2 regions of the Clostridium sp. Marseille-Q5894 genome follow, and region 2 is predicted to be linked to the other one. Evidence: a T-box and tRNA genes for the amino acid it is inferred to sense, from the RefSeq annotation. Region 2 holds a T-box; the other holds one or more tRNA genes.
What was found. A T-box is a leader RNA that pairs with one kind of tRNA and senses whether it is charged. The one in region 2 lies ahead of ileS (isoleucine--tRNA ligase), so its partner is inferred to be a tRNA-Ile.

Region 1: it has a tRNA-Ile gene. The T-box ahead of ileS (isoleucine--tRNA ligase) is inferred to sense a tRNA for this amino acid. The anticodon was not compared.

What each region holds. Positions count from the first base shown of each region.
Region 1 is NZ_CAMPPT010000001.1:256,672-265,844, forward strand. Features, by position in the region: gene OC535_RS01140 (N-acetylmuramoyl-L-alanine amidase family protein) at 1-401, shown strand, start outside; gene OC535_RS01145 (putative ABC transporter permease) at 673-1,152, opposite strand; gene OC535_RS01150 (IS256 family transposase) at 1,437-2,678, opposite strand; gene OC535_RS01155 (IS30 family transposase) at 2,763-3,875, opposite strand; tRNA gene OC535_RS01160 (tRNA-Ile) at 4,127-4,203, shown strand; tRNA gene OC535_RS01165 (tRNA-Ile) at 4,226-4,302, shown strand; tRNA gene OC535_RS01170 (tRNA-Ala) at 4,322-4,397, shown strand; gene OC535_RS01175 (putative ABC transporter permease) at 4,456-5,211, shown strand; gene OC535_RS01180 (MATE family efflux transporter) at 5,211-6,572, shown strand; gene OC535_RS01185 (PTS sugar transporter subunit IIC) at 6,574-7,569, shown strand; gene OC535_RS01190 (DEAD/DEAH box helicase) at 7,614-9,173, opposite strand, start outside.
Region 2 is NZ_CAMPPT010000001.1:373,971-383,143, reverse strand. Features, by position in the region: gene OC535_RS01795 (ISL3 family transposase) at 1-394, opposite strand, end outside; gene ileS (isoleucine--tRNA ligase) at 554-3,283, opposite strand; T-box leader at 3,318-3,521, opposite strand; gene OC535_RS01785 (DivIVA domain-containing protein) at 3,518-3,943, opposite strand; gene OC535_RS01780 (YlmH family RNA-binding protein) at 3,956-4,714, opposite strand; gene OC535_RS01775 (cell division protein SepF) at 4,743-5,177, opposite strand; gene OC535_RS01770 (YlmC/YmxH family sporulation protein) at 5,346-5,585, opposite strand; gene OC535_RS01765 (SigB/SigF/SigG family RNA polymerase sigma factor) at 5,609-6,385, opposite strand; gene sigE (RNA polymerase sporulation sigma factor SigE) at 6,434-7,126, opposite strand; gene OC535_RS01755 (sigma-E processing peptidase SpoIIGA) at 7,129-7,866, opposite strand; gene proC (pyrroline-5-carboxylate reductase) at 7,949-8,725, opposite strand; gene ftsZ (cell division protein FtsZ) at 8,772-9,173, opposite strand, start outside.

The DNA of each region.
Region 1 (9,173 bases), 120 kb from region 2:
TACGTGTAAAAAAGATTGATTCATATAAGAGTGATTATCTGATAAGTATTCATTTAAACTCAGCACCAACTTCAAGTGCATGGGGATCGCAAGTGTTTTATTATAAAAATAGTGAAAAAGGTAAACGTCTAGCAAGTGAAATTCAAGCGGCAATGGTGGAAGTGACAGGAAGTCCTAAGCGAATATCCGGTGCCAGTTTTAGGGTATTGAGAGCAACCCAAACATTAGGAGTACTGATTGAATGTGGATTTATATCTAATGCTAATGAACGAGGGCAGCTTCAAAGTTCTAAGTATCATCAAAAGCTGGCAGTAAAAATTTGTGATGGTCTAGAAAAATATCGGGAAAAGTATCCTGAAGATACAATTAATGAAGAGGATTATGAAAAAATATTAAATTAATACTTTTTATAAATGATATAGATTTAGATAATATAAAAATAGTTGAGATCATTAAGGGGTTCTTACTCGATAATGGGTAATTAAAAAAGAAAAGATTTCAAAAAATGATCATATTTAATAATTATTTAAGAAATCTCTTTTTTAATGTTTACCCTAAAGTAAGAAAGAACCCATTAAGGAATCTTAACTATTTTTGTTTGATAAAATATATGCAGTTGTAGCATAAAAAAATAATCTTAAAGATACTACATCATATAGTATCTTTAAGAAATTAATGATTATTATATCTATAATTATAGAATTGATACATAATAATTAGTACATATATAAGGGCTATAACGTTAAGAAAGTTATAGTTTAGATGAATTAAAATACTATTAATGAATGGATCGATATAATTGACAAGAATTATTCCTAGAATTCCCCACATCAAACTATAAAACATACAAATTCTACCAGAATAATTATGAGAAATTTTAGAATAGTTCCAGATCTGGATATTTGAATCTTTTGATAAGAAATAATGTGTCAGATATTCTAATGCAGTACAACAAATTAGAGAATAAAAAAATGTGTCGAAATTATTTTGATAATAGGGAACGGTCTTTAAAATCAATAGTGCTCCAAAACCGTATATAGGAATGAAAGGTCCTTTTAATAACCCTGAAAAATATATCTTACGTTCTAAAATAGATACATATATAGATTCCATAATAAAACCTAAAAAAGTGTATATAGCAAATTTTACCATTATTACCTCCTGTAATATAATTATGAAAAAAAATAAAAAATATGCAAAATTGTATTAAAACTTTATGTTGTGATAATAAAGGAGTAAAAAGAGTTTATATTTTTGCCCGAATTGCAAGCAGAGAGTGGAAATAAGATAAAAAAGTTCTAATTTTTATAGAAAATCGTATTTTTAGTTATACCAATTTTAGCCAGTTCGGGAATGTCAAGAAATTTGTGTAAGTAATTTTATTAAATTGTCAAAGAACTATAGAAATGACTTATATCGAGTATATATAGGTCATTTTATTTTTCTAAATATTTTTGGATTCTTGTTGAAAATCTATCATCCATCATTAATTGATTCATAACCATTGCCCAATTTGATACACGCCCACCTGACCATTTTTTCGATAATTCAAGAACTCTTAAATATAACACTTTTAATACCGCTGTCTCATTTGGAAATGCTCCTTTTTTTATGACCTTTCTAAAACTTGAATTGACACTTTCAATTGCATTGGTTGTATACATAACTTTTCTGATGGCTGATCCATAATCAAACAGCTGTTCTACATGATGAATGTTCCTTTCCCATACATCAACTGCTCCCGGATATTGTTTCCACTCATTCTTGAATGTTTCAAATGCGTTTTTGGCCGCCTTTAAACTAGGAGCTCCATAAACTTTTTTCAATGATTGTGTAAATCGCTTATAATCCTTGCTTGGGACATATTTAATAGAATTCCTTATAAGGTGGACAATACATCTTTGTACCACAACATTGGGAAATATTGCTTTCGCACCATCTTCAAGTCCACTAACACCATCCATAGATATAAAGAAAACATCTTCCACACCTCTCGCTTTGATTTCATCAAAAATCTGCATCCATTTATGCTTGCTTTCTGTCTCGTTTAACCATAACCCCAGTATTTCCTTGTTTCCATTGATGTCATAGCCTAAAACAGCATATACAGCATATTCCTTTACCTCATAATCATTTCTTACTGTCACATATAAACAGTCAACAAACAAGAATGCATAACATTGAGATAGTGGTCGGTTTTGCCAGTTTTCCAGTTCAGGAATGATAGCATCGGTTATATCGGAAATCATTTCATGAGAAACCGAAAATCCATAGATATCTTCAATTGTGGTTGATATATCTCTTTGAGACATTCCTTTTGCATACATTGAGATGACTTTATTTTCAATGTCCGAAACATCTCTCGTTCTCTTAGGAATAATTTGCGGTTCAAAAGATGCCTCCCTGTCTCTAGGTATATTAATATCTAATTCTCCTCTTGATGTTTTTATTTTTTTAGGAGAATAACCATTTCTTCTGTTTAATGTCTTTTTTTCTTCTTTACTGTTAGATGCATAACCAAGATGGTTGTTCATTTCTCCCTGAAGCATTGATTCAAATAATGGTCCAAAAATATCTTTTAAAGCTTCATCCATATCCTGTGCTGATTGTGGATTATAAGTATCAATAATTTGTTGAGCCAAAGCTACTGTTTTTGGATCTCTTTTTATTCTTGCCATATTTCATTAACCTCCATATTTTTAATTTTGATAATAAGAAAAGTGTGTAGCAGTAATATAACACATATTACTTACTTACACACTTTATTTTACACTCCCGCCAGTTTCTTTGACAAATAGCTGTTCTGCAGGAAGATAACCAAGTATCTTCCTTTTCTTTTGATTGATTTTTTGATTAATATCTAATGTTTTTTCTTTATCTATTGTATTAATATCAGTTCCTTTCTTTATAAAATATCTTATAAGTCCATTGCAGTTTTCATTTGATGCCCTATCACATGAATGATATGGTCTCCCAAAATAAATCTTTGTACGCTGTTCTTTTGATCCTGGTTTCTTTTCCATATCCTTCCATCTGGCAAATTCATTTCCATTATCGAATGTAATGGATCTGAATATTTTCTTAAAATCGTCACTATAAAATTTATGAAGCTTATTGATCTGCATATAAACTTTTTTAGAAGATTTTGATGTAATAGGAATCATATAATAGAATCTTGTTTTTCTTTCAATCAGGGTCAAATAGGCACCATTTTGTCCATCTCTTGGACCAGTGACAAGATCACCTTCCCAGTGACCAAATTCCTCTCTTGTATCAACGCTTTCAGGTCTTTCCATGATAGAAGTTCCCTTCTGTCTTTTAGGGATATAAGTTTTCCAGTTCTTTTTCGTCTTTCTTCTTAGCATTCTAGGCAGATCAATTGGTTTTATCGAAACTTTTCCTTCGTGTATGTAATTATAGAAAGTCTTAGTAGAAACAGTTACCATATTTTTAATTTTATCTTTTTCATGAAGGCGAAGATAATTGATAGTCTCATCAACAGAGGAAAGTCTATTTGATTTCATTTCATTTTCAACGAGAGTGATAAAATCATGAGCCTTATGAAGTTTAGAATTGTTAGGGGTCTTATGGATCTTAGATCTTTTTTCAAAGGCAGCCAAAGCAGAAAGTTCAGTACGTTCATTAAGATAGGTATCTCTAACAGTGATAGTGGCATCCTTAATGATAGAATAGACATTAGAGACAGAAGTACCAACAGAAACAGCCAAATAATGAATGAATTGAGTTTTACCGATATTACGCTTATGACCAGAATGCAGAGCGTTAAAACGAATAAGTTCATTAACAATAAATTCATAATGAAAAAACTGAAGGTGTTTATTTTTAGATTTTTGTGATATAGTATAAGTGTTCATAGAGAGTCTCCTTTATTAGGTTTTGGTCGACTAAAATAATACGACTTCTATGAACATTTTTCATGTAAAAAATTAAAAATTGAGACTAGAGGGAGTTGGCGGCGAAATGTAATGATTGGCTAGCCAATCATTACATTACCTTAATTCCAGTTTCATTTTACAATACACAGTTTATATTTTTGTCAAAAAATATAATTAAACTATTGACGATTAAAAATATGTGTGTTATTATATCTTGGCAGTCGATTGATGGGCCTGTAGCTCAGTTGGTTAGAGCGCACCCCTGATAAGGGTGAGGTCGATGGTTCAAATCCATTCAGGCCCACCATTAATTAATTGCAATAATATATGGGCCTGTAGCTCAGTTGGTTAGAGCGCACCCCTGATAAGGGTGAGGTCGATGGTTCAAATCCATTCAGGCCCACCATATATATTTATAGTTAATTGGGGCCTTAGCTCAGCTGGGAGAGCACCTGCCTTGCACGCAGGGGGTCAGCGGTTCGATCCCGCTAGGCTCCACCAATTTGAATATTTAGTCTGCTTAGGCAGGCTTTTTAATTATTTTAAGGAGAAAAATATGATGAATCATGTAATAATTTTGATTGTATCTTTTTATATATATAGCTTTATGGGTTGGGTTTGGGAATCTATTATTTTGCCACTGGCAAGAAAAGAAGTGCCTTATAATAGAGGTTTTTTAAATGGCCCATGGATACCGATTTATGGTTTTGGAGCAATGTTAGTAATTATTTTGTTTGATATACATCAAATTAGTTACCCAATTCATGTTTTATTTTTAAGTAGTGGTGTCGTTGCTTGTTTACTGGAATATCTTACTTCATTTGTTATGGAAAAGTTATTTCATCGACGCTGGTGGGATTATAGTCAAAAGGCATTTAATATAAATGGACGAGTTTGTTTAGAGGGATTTCTTTGTTTTGGTTTATTTAGTGTTGTGGCGATAAATTATATTCAGCCTTTTTTTACTAAAGAGTTGTTAAAAGTTAATGAAAATATATTATTTATTATTAGCGGTATTTTAACGATCGGCTTTATCTTTGATACGATCATATCTACGCACATTGCTTTAGATATAGAGAAGAAGCTGGATCTTGTAAAACAGATTTTAGAAGAGCGGGAAGAAAAAATTATTGCTGAATTAGAAAGAGGACATGCTAAAACTTTAGAAAAATTAGAGAAAAAAGGTCTTGAATGGCGAAAACAACAATTGTTATTAAAAACATTATTGAAAAAGGAGAAATTGTTTAAATATCGTCATCGGCGTTTGATTAGAGCGTTCCCACAAATAATAAAAAAGAAGCGAGGTGATGATTAGTGTTGAAAAAATATTTTGGGACAAAACAATTTTATAAAGAAGTAACGACGATTGCACTTCCGATAATGGGACAGCAGTTTATTACTACTTTTGTTAATTTGATTGATAATGTTATGATTGGTAGTGTTGGTAATATTGCGTTAACTTCTGTAACGGTAGCGAATCGTTTCTTTTTGATTATGAATTCGATTTTATTTGGGTTATGTGGTGCTGCAGGAATTTATATTGCTCAATTTTATGGTGCAAAGAAAAAGAATAAATGTCAGGAAGTTTTTAATATAAATATGGTTTTTTCGCTTGGGGCGGCTATATTTTTTTCTTTATTATTATTTGTAGTTCCTAAGTTTGCGATCCAGCTTTTTTCACAAACACCAGTAATTGTTGAAGAAGCCGTTGCTTATCTTAAGATTGCAAAATTTACGTATGTTCCTTTTGGAATCTCTTTTACTTGTATGATGGCGTTAAGAGCAGTTGGAATCAATAAAATTCAATTAAAAGTAGGGACTGTTGCGGTACTTACAAATACATTATTAAATTATTGTTTGATTTTTGGGCATTTTGGATTGCCTAAAATGGGAATTCAAGGGGCAGCTATTGCAACATTGATTGCAAGATTAGTAGAAATGACCATTTATTTAATGGTGTTGATAAAGAAACGACATTTCTTTAAATTTGATTTAAATGGATTATTGCATATTAATACGGATTTGCTTGTTAATATTGTTCATAAAGCTATTCCGTTGACTTTAAATGAAATTTTATTTTCTGTTGGACAAGCAATGGTTTTTAAATCATATATTAGATGTGATGAATATTTAGTTGCTTCTATATCTGTCGTAGATACAGTTTCTAATATTATGTTTATTGCTTTTGGGGGATTATCTTCAGCTGTGTCGATTATGATTGGAAATAAATTAGGTGCTGATCAACTCGATGAAGCTAAGGATAATGCTAGAAAATTATTGTGTTTTTCACTAATGGTTTCTTTGGTAGTTGGAACCTGCTGTTTTTTGGCAGCACCTTTTGTACCGAATTTATATAATGTAGATGTTTCGATAAAGGAAACGATCGTAGCCTTGCTTAGAATAAAGTCGATAATAATTAATGTATATGCTTTTAATGTGTGTATCTTCTTTATATTGAGGGCTGGTGGTGATGCTTTAAGCACAATGATCATGGATAGTGGTTTTTTATGGCTGGTAAATGTATTGGTTTCAACGTTGTTATCAATGTTTACGGAGCTACCATTAGTTACTTTGTATATGATCGTGGAAAGTTTAGATTTTATTAAATTAATAATTGCGATATATTTTTTGAAAAAAGAGCGTTGGGTCAAAAATATTGTAGTAGTAGGAGAGTAGAATGAAAAAAGAAAATTATTTTATTAAAACGCTTAATGGAATGGCATATGGCTTTTTTTGCAGTTTGATAATTGGAACGATTTTAAAACAGTTAGGAAGCTTTACGCAAATTAATGAGCTAACTGCATGGGGGCAAACAGCAACGTATCTGATGGGACCGGCAATTGGTGTAGGAATTGGTTGTGCGGTGGACGCTAAAGGATTAAATCTGATTGCGGCTATTATTGCAGGAAGTATTGGTGCAGGAACTTTTAATGGCAGTGCAGCGACGACAGGTAATCCTATAGCGGCGTATGTTGCGGTAATTGGTGCAATCGAAATAACTCGTTTTGTTCAAGGAAAAACACCGATAGATATTTTACTGGTACCTTTTACTGCGATTATTGTAGCCGGGATAATTACAATTATTGTTGGACCATATTTAACGAAATTGATTTTAGGAATTGGTGATTTGATTAACCAAGGTGTAAATATGCAGCCAATTTTAATGTCAATTGTAGTTGCAGTTTTGATGGGAATGGCTTTAACGGCACCGATTTCTAGTGCGGCAATTGGGGTGATGCTGGGATTAAATGGTTTGGCGGCTGGTGCTGCTTTGGCAGGATGTTGTGCTCAAATGATTGGTTTTGCGATGATGTCAATAGAGGATAATGATATTGGAGAAGTGATTGCAATTGCGATTGGAACGAGTATGCTGCAGTTTAAAAATATTGTTCAAAAACCAATTATTTGGATTCCACCAATTATTGCTAGTATCATTATTGCTCCGATATCGACTTGTGTATTAAATATCTCATGCACACCAGTTGGTTCTGGAATGGGAATGGCTGGGTTAGTTGGAATATTAGAAGCGATTAATGTAATGGGAAGTAGTTATTGGATTCCGGTTATTGTTATTGATATAATTGCACCAGCTTTTATTTCTTGGACTAGTTATAAAATGTTAAAGAAATGTGCTTTGATAAAGAGCGGAGATTTGAAATTGAAACAGTTTTAATTGAATATAAAAAAGAAGCAGCATATAATGTTGCTTCTTTTGTGTTAATCAGTTGAAAATAACGCAATAATATCATTTGTAGACATTTTAGTGATACTGCCGTTATTGTTTTCGATAAAGATATTAGATAAATCTTGTTTTTGTTCTTGAAGTTTTTGAATTTTTTCTTCAATACTATTTTTCATAATTAATTTATATACTTGAACATTATTTGTTTGACCAATGCGATAAGCGCGATCAGTCGCCTGATTTTGAGCCGACATGTTCCACCATGGGTCATAGTGGATAACGATAGAGGCTGCGGTAAGATTTAGACCTGTACCGCCGGCTTTTAAAGAAATCAAAAATACATTAGTGTTATCGTTTTGGAAGGCGTTAACTAATTGATGTCGTTTGATCTTATTTGTTGCTCCTGTTAAAACATAATAAGAAATATCTTCGTTACGAAGTTCTTTTTCAATTAAATCTAATGAAGTTGTAAAAGAAGAAAATAATAGAACTTTTTGATTATTCTCTTTAGCTTTTTTGATGATATCCAGGCATGCTTTCATTTTAGAACTAGGTTCTTGGATTTCTTTATACAATATTCTAGGTTCACAACATAATTGTCGTAATCGTGTCATCATTGATAAAATTTGAATTTTATCAACGTGTTCAATATCTAAGGCGGTTTTTAATTTGCTGTTTATTTGACTTAGATTAGCGATATATAAGTTTTCTTCTTCTTTAGAAAAAGCGATTTTGATATTGTTTTCAATTTTGTCTGGTAATTCATCTAATACATCTTGTTTAGTTCTTCTGAGAATAAATGGTTCAACCATCTTTTTTAAACGCAGTTGGATTTCTTTGTCTTCATTTTGAATAATTGGTCGTTCAAAATGTTCTTTAAAATAATTATAACTAAATAAATAGTTGGGCATTAAGAAATCAAATATTGACCATAGTTCAGCCAAAGAATTTTCAATTGGTGTACCAGTTAGTGCAAAACGATGTATACCGTTTAGTTCTTTAACGGCTTTAGCGTTTTTTGTTGCTTGATTTTTAATGTATTGTGCTTCATCTAGAATAATATATTCAAAGTAATGATCTTTATATAAATTATAATCTCTTCTTAAATAATCGTAAGAAGTAATTATAACATCGTAATCATTGATTTGTTCGATTAATTTTTTACGTATAGGTAAAGTTCCAGTAATGCATAAAACTTTTAGATCATTAGAAAATTTTTTGATTTCATCTTGCCAATTTAGAATTAATGTGGCAGGAGTAATGACAATACTAACTTTATCATTTGTTCTAGTGTTTTCTAAAACAGTGATCATTTGAAGCGTTTTACCTAATCCCATATCATCAGCCAAGATTCCGCCAAATCCGTAATCGCTCATAGTTCTTATCCATTTATAGCCTTCGCATTGATATTCCCTTAGGATGTTTTGATACGATTGGGGGATAAGATAGTTGTTATTATTACAATGAGTCAATTTATCGATTAATTCTTTGAACTGTGTACTTCGTTCAAAGTTAATGGAATCTCGATCTAAGGATAATTGGTTTAAGAACAGTGCTTTAGATTTATCGATTAAGATAGAGCCATCCTGAATATT
Region 2 (9,173 bases):
CAAGAAGTTTCAGTACTTTACTGGCACCTTCATTGCTTAAAAAGAGAGAAACTGCAAGGATAAGACAGTTAAGCTCATATGTTCTTCTTTGAGAGGGAGAAACAAAAGGAAGATTCTGCATAATAACCTTTCTATTGCATTTGTCATTAGTACAGTCATATTTATAAGCAATCACATCAATAAAAGTTGTTTTATTTCTAACAGGATAAGCCTGAATCATTCTATGATAGGTATTATGTAAAGAACTTGTAGGAGAACCACATACAGGACATACATCATCATGAGAAGTCGCTTTCACATATATTATGATTTTATTATCTGATTCTTTCCAGTCATAGACAATGAAGTCATTACCAAAGATTTTTTCATTCAAACTGATTTCATTATATTTCATATGTATCACCATCCATACATATATTGTATCAAAATGCCCAAAAATAAGAAATATAAACTAAAGAAAAACAGCACAATTTCTTGTGCTGTCTAATAAGTTCATTTACCCATAAGCGAGTAAGAACCGCATTGAATCATTGCCTTTTTATTTATAATAATTTTAACCATTAATTACATCATGACAACGATGACATAATTCGCCTTCCATTTCATCTTCTTCAAAATGATTCCAACAGCGTGGACATTGATGTCCATCGAATTTTTCTACCTTAATATAAGCACTGTCATATTCTTCTAAAGATGAATCATCTACTAATTCAACTTTAGCAACAATAAATAACTGTTTTAAATCATTTAACATTGAAGCCATATCTTTAAATTCATCTTTTAATGAAATAGTTACTTTAGCTTCCATATTTGATTTAATTACTTTTTCATTACGTAATCCTTCTAACGCTTTTAAAACATCTTTACGTAATAATAAGAAACGATCAAAATATTCTTTCAATTCATTACTATTTTCAATTACTACTTTTTCTACATTTGGTTCTAAGAAAACAGATTCAGCTTTTTGATCATCACAATGGAAATGATCATGTAATTCTTCAGCAGTAAATACTAACACTGGTGAAATCAATTTCATCATAGTTTTAGCATGATAATATAAAACTGTTTGTACTTGTCTTCTACGTAAACTATCTGCTTTTTCAATATAAAGAATATCTTTGGTAAAATCCATATAGAAAGAACTTAATAAATTAGTAAAGTAATTTAAGATCTGTTGGTTAGCATCAGCAAAATCATAATTATCATAAGCTTGATGATATCCATCAATTAAATTATTCAATTCTACTAACATATATTTATCAACATCAGTTAATTTTTCAACCGGAACTAAATCAGCCTGTTTAAAATCATTTAAGTTTCCAAGCACAAAACGCATAGTATTTCTGATCTTACGATAGTTTTCAGAAATCTGTTTCATGATTTCATCACTAATACGTACATCCTGCTGATAAGCTACTGATGTTGCCCATAATCTTACGATATCCGCACCATACTGATTAACCAATTTAATTGGATCAACTGTATTACCTAAAGACTTAGACATTTTATTTCCTTTACCATCTAAAACAAATCCATGTGATAAAACTGTTTTATATGGTGCACAGCCATGAGCTGCAGTACCAACGATCAATGATGAATTGAACCAGCCACGATATTGGTCACTTCCTTCAAAATATAGATCTACAGGATATGGGTATCCTCTTTCTAACATACATCCGGTATGACTTGATCCAGAATCAAACCAAACGTCCATAATATCTTTTTCTTTTTTAAAGATACCATTTGGTGAATGTTCATTCGTATATCCTTCTGGTAATAAATCTTTTTCATCACGTTCAAACCAAACATTTGAACCATATTTTCTAAATAAATCAGAAATATGTTTAAATACTTTTTCTTCCATGATTGGTGTACCATCTTCACAATAAATAATTGGAATTGGTACTCCCCAAGATCTTTGACGAGAAATACACCAGTCACCACGTTCTTTGATCATATTATAAATACGAATATGACCCCATTCATTTAGCCAGTTAACTTTATCGATTTCATTTAATAATTTATCTCTAATTTTATCTAATGAGCAGAACCATTGATCAGTTGCTCTAAAGATAATTGGTTTTTTAGTACGCCAGTCATGAGGATAACTGTGAGTAATAAATTCAAGTTTTAATAAAACTCCTAATTCATCAAGTTTTAAAGTTACTGTTTTATTAGCATCATCAACATATTGACCTTCTAACCACTCACCACAATCAGCCATCATGCAGCCATGTTCATCAACATTACAATAAGCTGGCAATCCATATTTTTGACCAACAAAGAAGTCATCAGCCCCAAATCCTGGTGCTGTATGAACACATCCAGTACCAGCTTCAGCAGTAACATGATCACCTAAAATAACTAAAGATTCACGATCATATAAAGGATGTTTACAAGTGATCATTTCTAATTCTTTTCCTTTAAAATGATCAATTACTTGATATTCTGTAATTTCAAATTTTTCCATCAAAGAATCAACCAATTCCTCTAGAACGATCAATTTACCCTTATTTGTTTCAACTAAAGCATAGTTATACACTTCATTTAAACAGATTGCAAGATTGGCAGGAATTGTCCAAGGAGTAGTTGTCCAAATAACAAAATATGTATCATTGTCTAAAATTCCTTTACCATCTTTAACTTGGAATTTTACGAAGATAGTTGGGCTTTTGATATCATGGTATTCAATTTCAGCTTCAGCTAATGCTGATTCACTTGATGGTGACCAGTATACCGGCTTCAACCCTTTAAAAATCAAACCATCCATTGCCATTTTAGCAAATACATCAATTTGATTAGCTTCAAACTCTGGTGTTAAAGTTAAATATGGATGTTTATAATCAGCAAATGTTCCCATTCTGATCAATTGTTCTTTTTGTTTATTAACCTGTTCATGAGCATACTCATCGCATTTTTTTCTAAATGCAGCTGTAGACATTTCTTTACGATTAACACCTAATTTTTGAATAGCATTTTCAATAGGCAAACCATGAGTATCCCAACCAGGAATATATGGTGTATAACGCCCTTCCATGTTATTGTAACGACAGATTACATCTTTGATGACTTTGTTTAACATATGTCCCATATGCATATTTCCATTAGCATATGGTGGCCCATCATGGAAAACAAAAGCATCTTTACCTTCATTTTGTTTAATAACCTTTTCATACATGTTTGCTTCTTGCCAGCGACTTACATACCCAGGTTCTTTTTTAGGAAGATTCCCACGCATTTCAAAGTCTGTTTTTGGCATTAATAATGTGTCTTTGTAATTCATTTTTTCTCCTCCATAAAATTAAAAAACGCCCTTAAAAAAGGACGAATATTTCGCGGTACCACCTTAATTCGTATTTTTCAATACGCACTTTAAAATCTTAACGCGATCAACGGCGACCTCTACTTGAGTTCAAGGCGCTACTCCAGAGTGATTCATTATAATAATAGTTACTGATTTACACCAGCCATCAGCTCTCTATAAACATCTTATTATAAACAGTCTCCTTCATTGTATTTACTCATCTTCTTCATTGATAAGATTAAAGACTTCCGAATTATCGATCGTATCTAAGATGTCCTGTGACATCTTTTGAACTGATGAACGGAATTTAATTGCCTGATCTTTAAAATCATTCATTTCACCTGAAAGTGAACGTACATAATCTAATGATTCTTTCAAAATCATATTGGCATTACGTTTGGCTTTATCAATTAAAGCACTAGCTTCTTTCAAAGCTAAACGAGCTATCTCTTCATTTGTCTTTTCAGTAATGTTGACACGATGCTGCAATAAAGAGTTTTGCTCTTTGGCATGTTCAAGTTCATTCGTTAAAGTGGCTACCTGCCTTTTTAACTTATTGATTTGATCTTCATAATCGATCATCAAATTATCAACTGTCTGCATGTCATAGCCTCTAAACTGCTTTTTTATTTCTTTCATCGTCTCACTCCCTTACTTATAAAAATACCCTTCTACAACATAATTATCCTGTCTTGTTTTTCTTTTAGTATCGATAAACTTAACACGACCATAACGTCGAAGCGATATCACATCACTATTATTACACAAATAACTTATTTCTTCAACTTCTTTGTGATTAACTTTTACAAAACCTGATCGAATATAGCTCACTGCTTTGTTGCGCGGCAGACCATAAAAGCTGCTAACTACCTTATCAAGACGAAACGAAGAAATAATAAAAGTTTTACTCGTATACTGATGAACGATCTCAATTTCTTCATCAGATAAAGATAATTTTACCTTACTTTTTTTAATCATCGTAAGATTATCTTTGACATAATCATAAATTTTTAAATCCATCGCAACATAAAAATCATCATTATATTCGTAAATATCCCCAAACAACTCTCTTTTAATCCCTAAAGACATTAAAGCTCCTAAAATATCACGATGACCTAATTTACCAAAAGGCTTCGCATATGTAATTTTAGCCAGCGCTATTTCAAAATCTGCTTTTTCAATTTGATAAAATGCTGGTGCGATGATCAATCTCTTAGTCTCACTATTGATCAAACCACCATCTTCTAAGACGATTAGATCATCTGATTTACCAATAATACTATAAACAATTGACTGATGATACGGGTTTAAAAACTTTGTTAAAACAATTCTCTGTCGATTTAAAGCTTGATCTTTAAATTCTAGAATCTTTTTAACAAAAACTTCTTCACCTTTGAAATGTTCAAGCATAATTAAAAAGTATTAGTTAAACTAATACTTATAATTCTTCTGAGTCCTCTTCATCTAAATCAATTGTTCCAGAAACACCAATATTTTTAGGTGTACATAAGAATATTCTAGGCCCGATCCGTTGAATATCTCCTTCAATTGCAAAGATTACCCCGCTTAAGAAATCTACAACACGTTTAGACTGCTCTTTTTGTAAACGATGTAGATTTATTACCGCAGCTTTTTTCTGTTTCAAATAATTAGCAATATCTTGTGTTTCCGCAAAAGCTCTAGGTTCAAATAAAATTAATTGACTATCTTTATTAGCATTTAATGCTTTAATGGCATCACTAGTTTTTGAAAATTTAGCTTGTTCAAACAAACTGGTTTTAGGCTCAGTATCGATTTCTACTTCATCATATTCTTCAACTTCATCACCGTCTTCATCAAAGAACCATTTTTTTACTTTTTGTCCGTATCCCATGAAGTGATCCTCCTTATTTCATTACCAGCCCATTATAGCACAAAAAAACGTATCATAAAAGCATAATTAACGCCTCTATTCTAAAAAAACTTAAATTCACATTATCTTTAAACACAAAATCCAAAAAGACAACATAATTTTAAATAAAATTACATTGCCTTCAAACATTTATGGTTCAAGCGAAACTAAAATAACATCACCACCAATACTTACAACACAATCAAAAGGAATAACAATACATGGCGCTTCTTTAAAAAAACAAAACAATTTAAAAAAACTGTATTTTTCTACAACTATTGCCTGGATACTTCTGGTACACCAGTCAATTTCAATATCACTAATAAAACCAACTTTACAGCCATCAACTACATTGACTACATCTTTAGATTGCAGTTTTACAAATCTCATCAAATCACCATTAAAATATATGCTTATTTTAGGTAATTATGTAGATTGTTTAACGCCTTTTTTTCAATTCTTGATACTTGTGCTTGTGAAATAAATAATTCTTTAGCTATTTCGCTTTGTGACAGCCCTTCAAAATATCGCTGTTTTATTACCTGATGTTCTTTTTGATCAAGTAATTTCAACGCATCATACAAATCAATCTTTTCATTAGTTCTTGATACAACCGTTTTATCATCACTTAGAGAATCAATCATCTTTAAATTATTACCATCATCATTTTTCACTTCTTCTTGTAATGAAGCTACACTATTAGTTGATAATAGAGCTTCAATGACGGCATTTTGTTCAACTTCCAATTCATCAGACAATTCTTTAATTGTCGGTTCACGTTTTAATTTAACCAAATACTGATCTTTTACTTTTAGTATTTTATAAGCCAGGTCCCGAATTGATCGTGATATTTTAATTTGGTGATTATCACGTAAATAACGCTTCATTTCACCAATAATCAATGGGACTGCATACGTTGAAAACTTTAAACCATAACTAGTATCAAAGTTTTCAATAGCTTTAATTAAGCCAATCATCCCAACTTGGAACAAGTCATCGCTACTATCATTTCTACCATAGAAACGTTTTGTCATAGAAATGACCAACTTGGTATTATCATTAACTAATCTCTCTTTAATTTTAGGATCTTTAGTCGCCTGATAACGATCTATTAATATATATGTTTCTTCAGTTGTAAGTTTCTTTTTTGGTTCATGATAACCATTTATAATAACTTGATAATTGTTCATATTTGCCTTCTTTCACCCTTATTTTTAGCAAATATGACAAATTTATACTTATTTTATTTCATTATAATTCAATTTATTTCTTAATTTTTTTATAATTTTCTTTTCCAATCTTGATATATATGATTGTGAAATTCCCATCATTTTAGCCACATCTTTTTGTGTCAGTTCATCATAATTCATCAATCCATATCTAAACATCAAAATCTCTTTTTCACGTTTTGATAAATCTTTAAAAGCTTCGTAGAACATCGTTTTTTGATCGCTTTGTTCCAATTCATTTTTAACAATATCACTATCAGTACCAATAATATCTGATAACAGCAGTTCATTACCATCATAGTCAATATTTAACGGTTCATCTAAAGATATTTCATGTCTTAACTTATTATTCTTTCTTAAAAACATCAAAATTTCATTTTCAATACAACGCGATGCATAAGTCGCTAATTTAATATTTTTATCAGCTTTAAAAGTATTGATTGCTTTCACCAAACCAATCGTACCAATACTGATCAAATCTTCGATTCCACCATTTTGACTAGTATCATATCTTTTAGCAACATAAACTACTAAACGCAAATTATGTTCAATCAACAAATCACGAGCTTCACTATCACCTTTAGACAATCTATCCAAAGCTTCTTTCTCTTCTCCGTTTTTAAGCGGTGGCGGTAAAATATCATGTCTTCCGATATAATAAAGATACTTAGTTTTATTTAATAATTTTAAAATAAATTTTATCACTACAAAACTCCTCCCATTAATGCCTTATTTAATAAACAATCATAATGAATCCCAGTAATAATTCCTGCATAAACATCTTCTAAGACTTGATTATTGATGACTAACTGTTCAACTTTAATTATTTCAATCAAATCACTTCTTAAATCATTCAGTTCTAAAATATCAATCATCTCATACTGTTCTATTATCCCCGTTTTTATCAAAATCAGTGGAAAACCTTCATAATAAACTTCATTTCCACTATCCAAAAAACCATCAAATAAATATTTCTGGCCTTGATAACTTAACTCAATTGGATATAAATAACTATTAATTCTTACTTTTCGACGCAAATAAATAATAAACATCACCTGCATCAAAACAACTAATAAGCTAATTATAAATAACATCATTCCACTTGATTTTAATGGTGTGATCAAAATGCCATTATAAATAAATGCTTCAGGGATAAGAGAACTAGCAAAAAATAAAATTGAAAAATAAATAAAAATAAAGCTGGGATAATATAAAAACATCTGTTTATGAAACAAACAATAAAAAATTACTAACCAAACAACCAAAATAAGCCAATTATATTTATCAACATATAATAATAAAACAACTAAACTCAATAAAAAACTTTGTTTCAACACCTCTAAATAAGTCATCTCTTTACTAAGTAATATTCCCATCATTTCTAATGCTGCTAAAACAATCAAAAAATTACTTATATAAGTAAACTCTATATATACCTCCATCTCTTCACCCCTTAGATATCATAGCGCTTCTAAGTTTAAAAATATGTCAGTAAAAGAAAAAGTATCCTAAATAAATAGGATACTAATTCGATTCTTTTATCGCTTTAAAGACAGCATTTCTAAAACCATTTTCTTCTAATGTTTCCACACCTTTGATCGTAATCCCGCCTGGTGAACAAACTTGATCTTTTAAAACCCCTGGATGAAGTCCCGTCTCTTTTTGCATCATTCCAGAACCAATCAAAGTCTGACTAGCAAGTTTATAAGCAACATCACGTGGTAATCCCAAGCTTACACCACCATCTGCCATTGCTTCAATAAACATATATACAAATGCTGGACCACAGCCGCTGATACTTCCCCCAGCTTTCATTTGATACCCTGGCAATATCACTACTTCACCAATACTCGAAAACATTGCTTCAGCAAACTCTAATTCTTCTTTTGTCAGTGAATTTTCTTTTTCAAATAAGGTCATTCCATTTAAGACTAAGGCTGGTGTATTGGGCATGATCGTTAAATGACGTGTTGCTGGTAACAATAATTCATTATATTTATCATTATTATATCCCGCAACGATTGAAATAACAGCTTTATTTACCAAATTATTTTTTATTTTAGCAATAACTCCTTCAACGATATTAGGTTTAACAGCCATAACTACTAAATCTACCTTGTCAACCAATTCACTTTCACTATTGCAACATTGAATTTGATATTCTTCATTCATTTTCAATAATTTTGTTTGATCAATATCAAAAGCATAAACATTTTGGCCCTCAATAAAACCACTTTTAATAATACCACCAGCAATCGCACTAGCCATATTACCCATACCGATAAAACCAATCTTTTTCATTTTATATCCCCCTTTTTAAGAAAATAAGCTAACGATGTTAGCTTATTTAAATTCTTCTATTTTTGATAAACGCTGGTGGAAAGTCTCCATCATCGTCATCATCATCCATATCAAAACGTGCAGATAATGGAACAACATCCTCACTACTGCGTGATTTTAACATATTGGCACGTTGCTCAAATTCATCCTCTTTTTCTTCTTCAAAACCAGTTGCAATTACAGTAACGATAATATCATCATCTAAATTGTCATTAATTGCAATACCTAAATATGTATTAATGTCATCTCCAACTTCTTGAGAAATTGTTTCTAAGGCAATATTAGCATCAAATAATGAAATATTTGGTCCCCCTGTTACATTGATGATCGCATCTTTAGCTCCAGCCACAGATACTTCTAATAAAGGTGAAGAAATAGCCCGCTTAGCTGCTTCTTTAGCTTTATCATC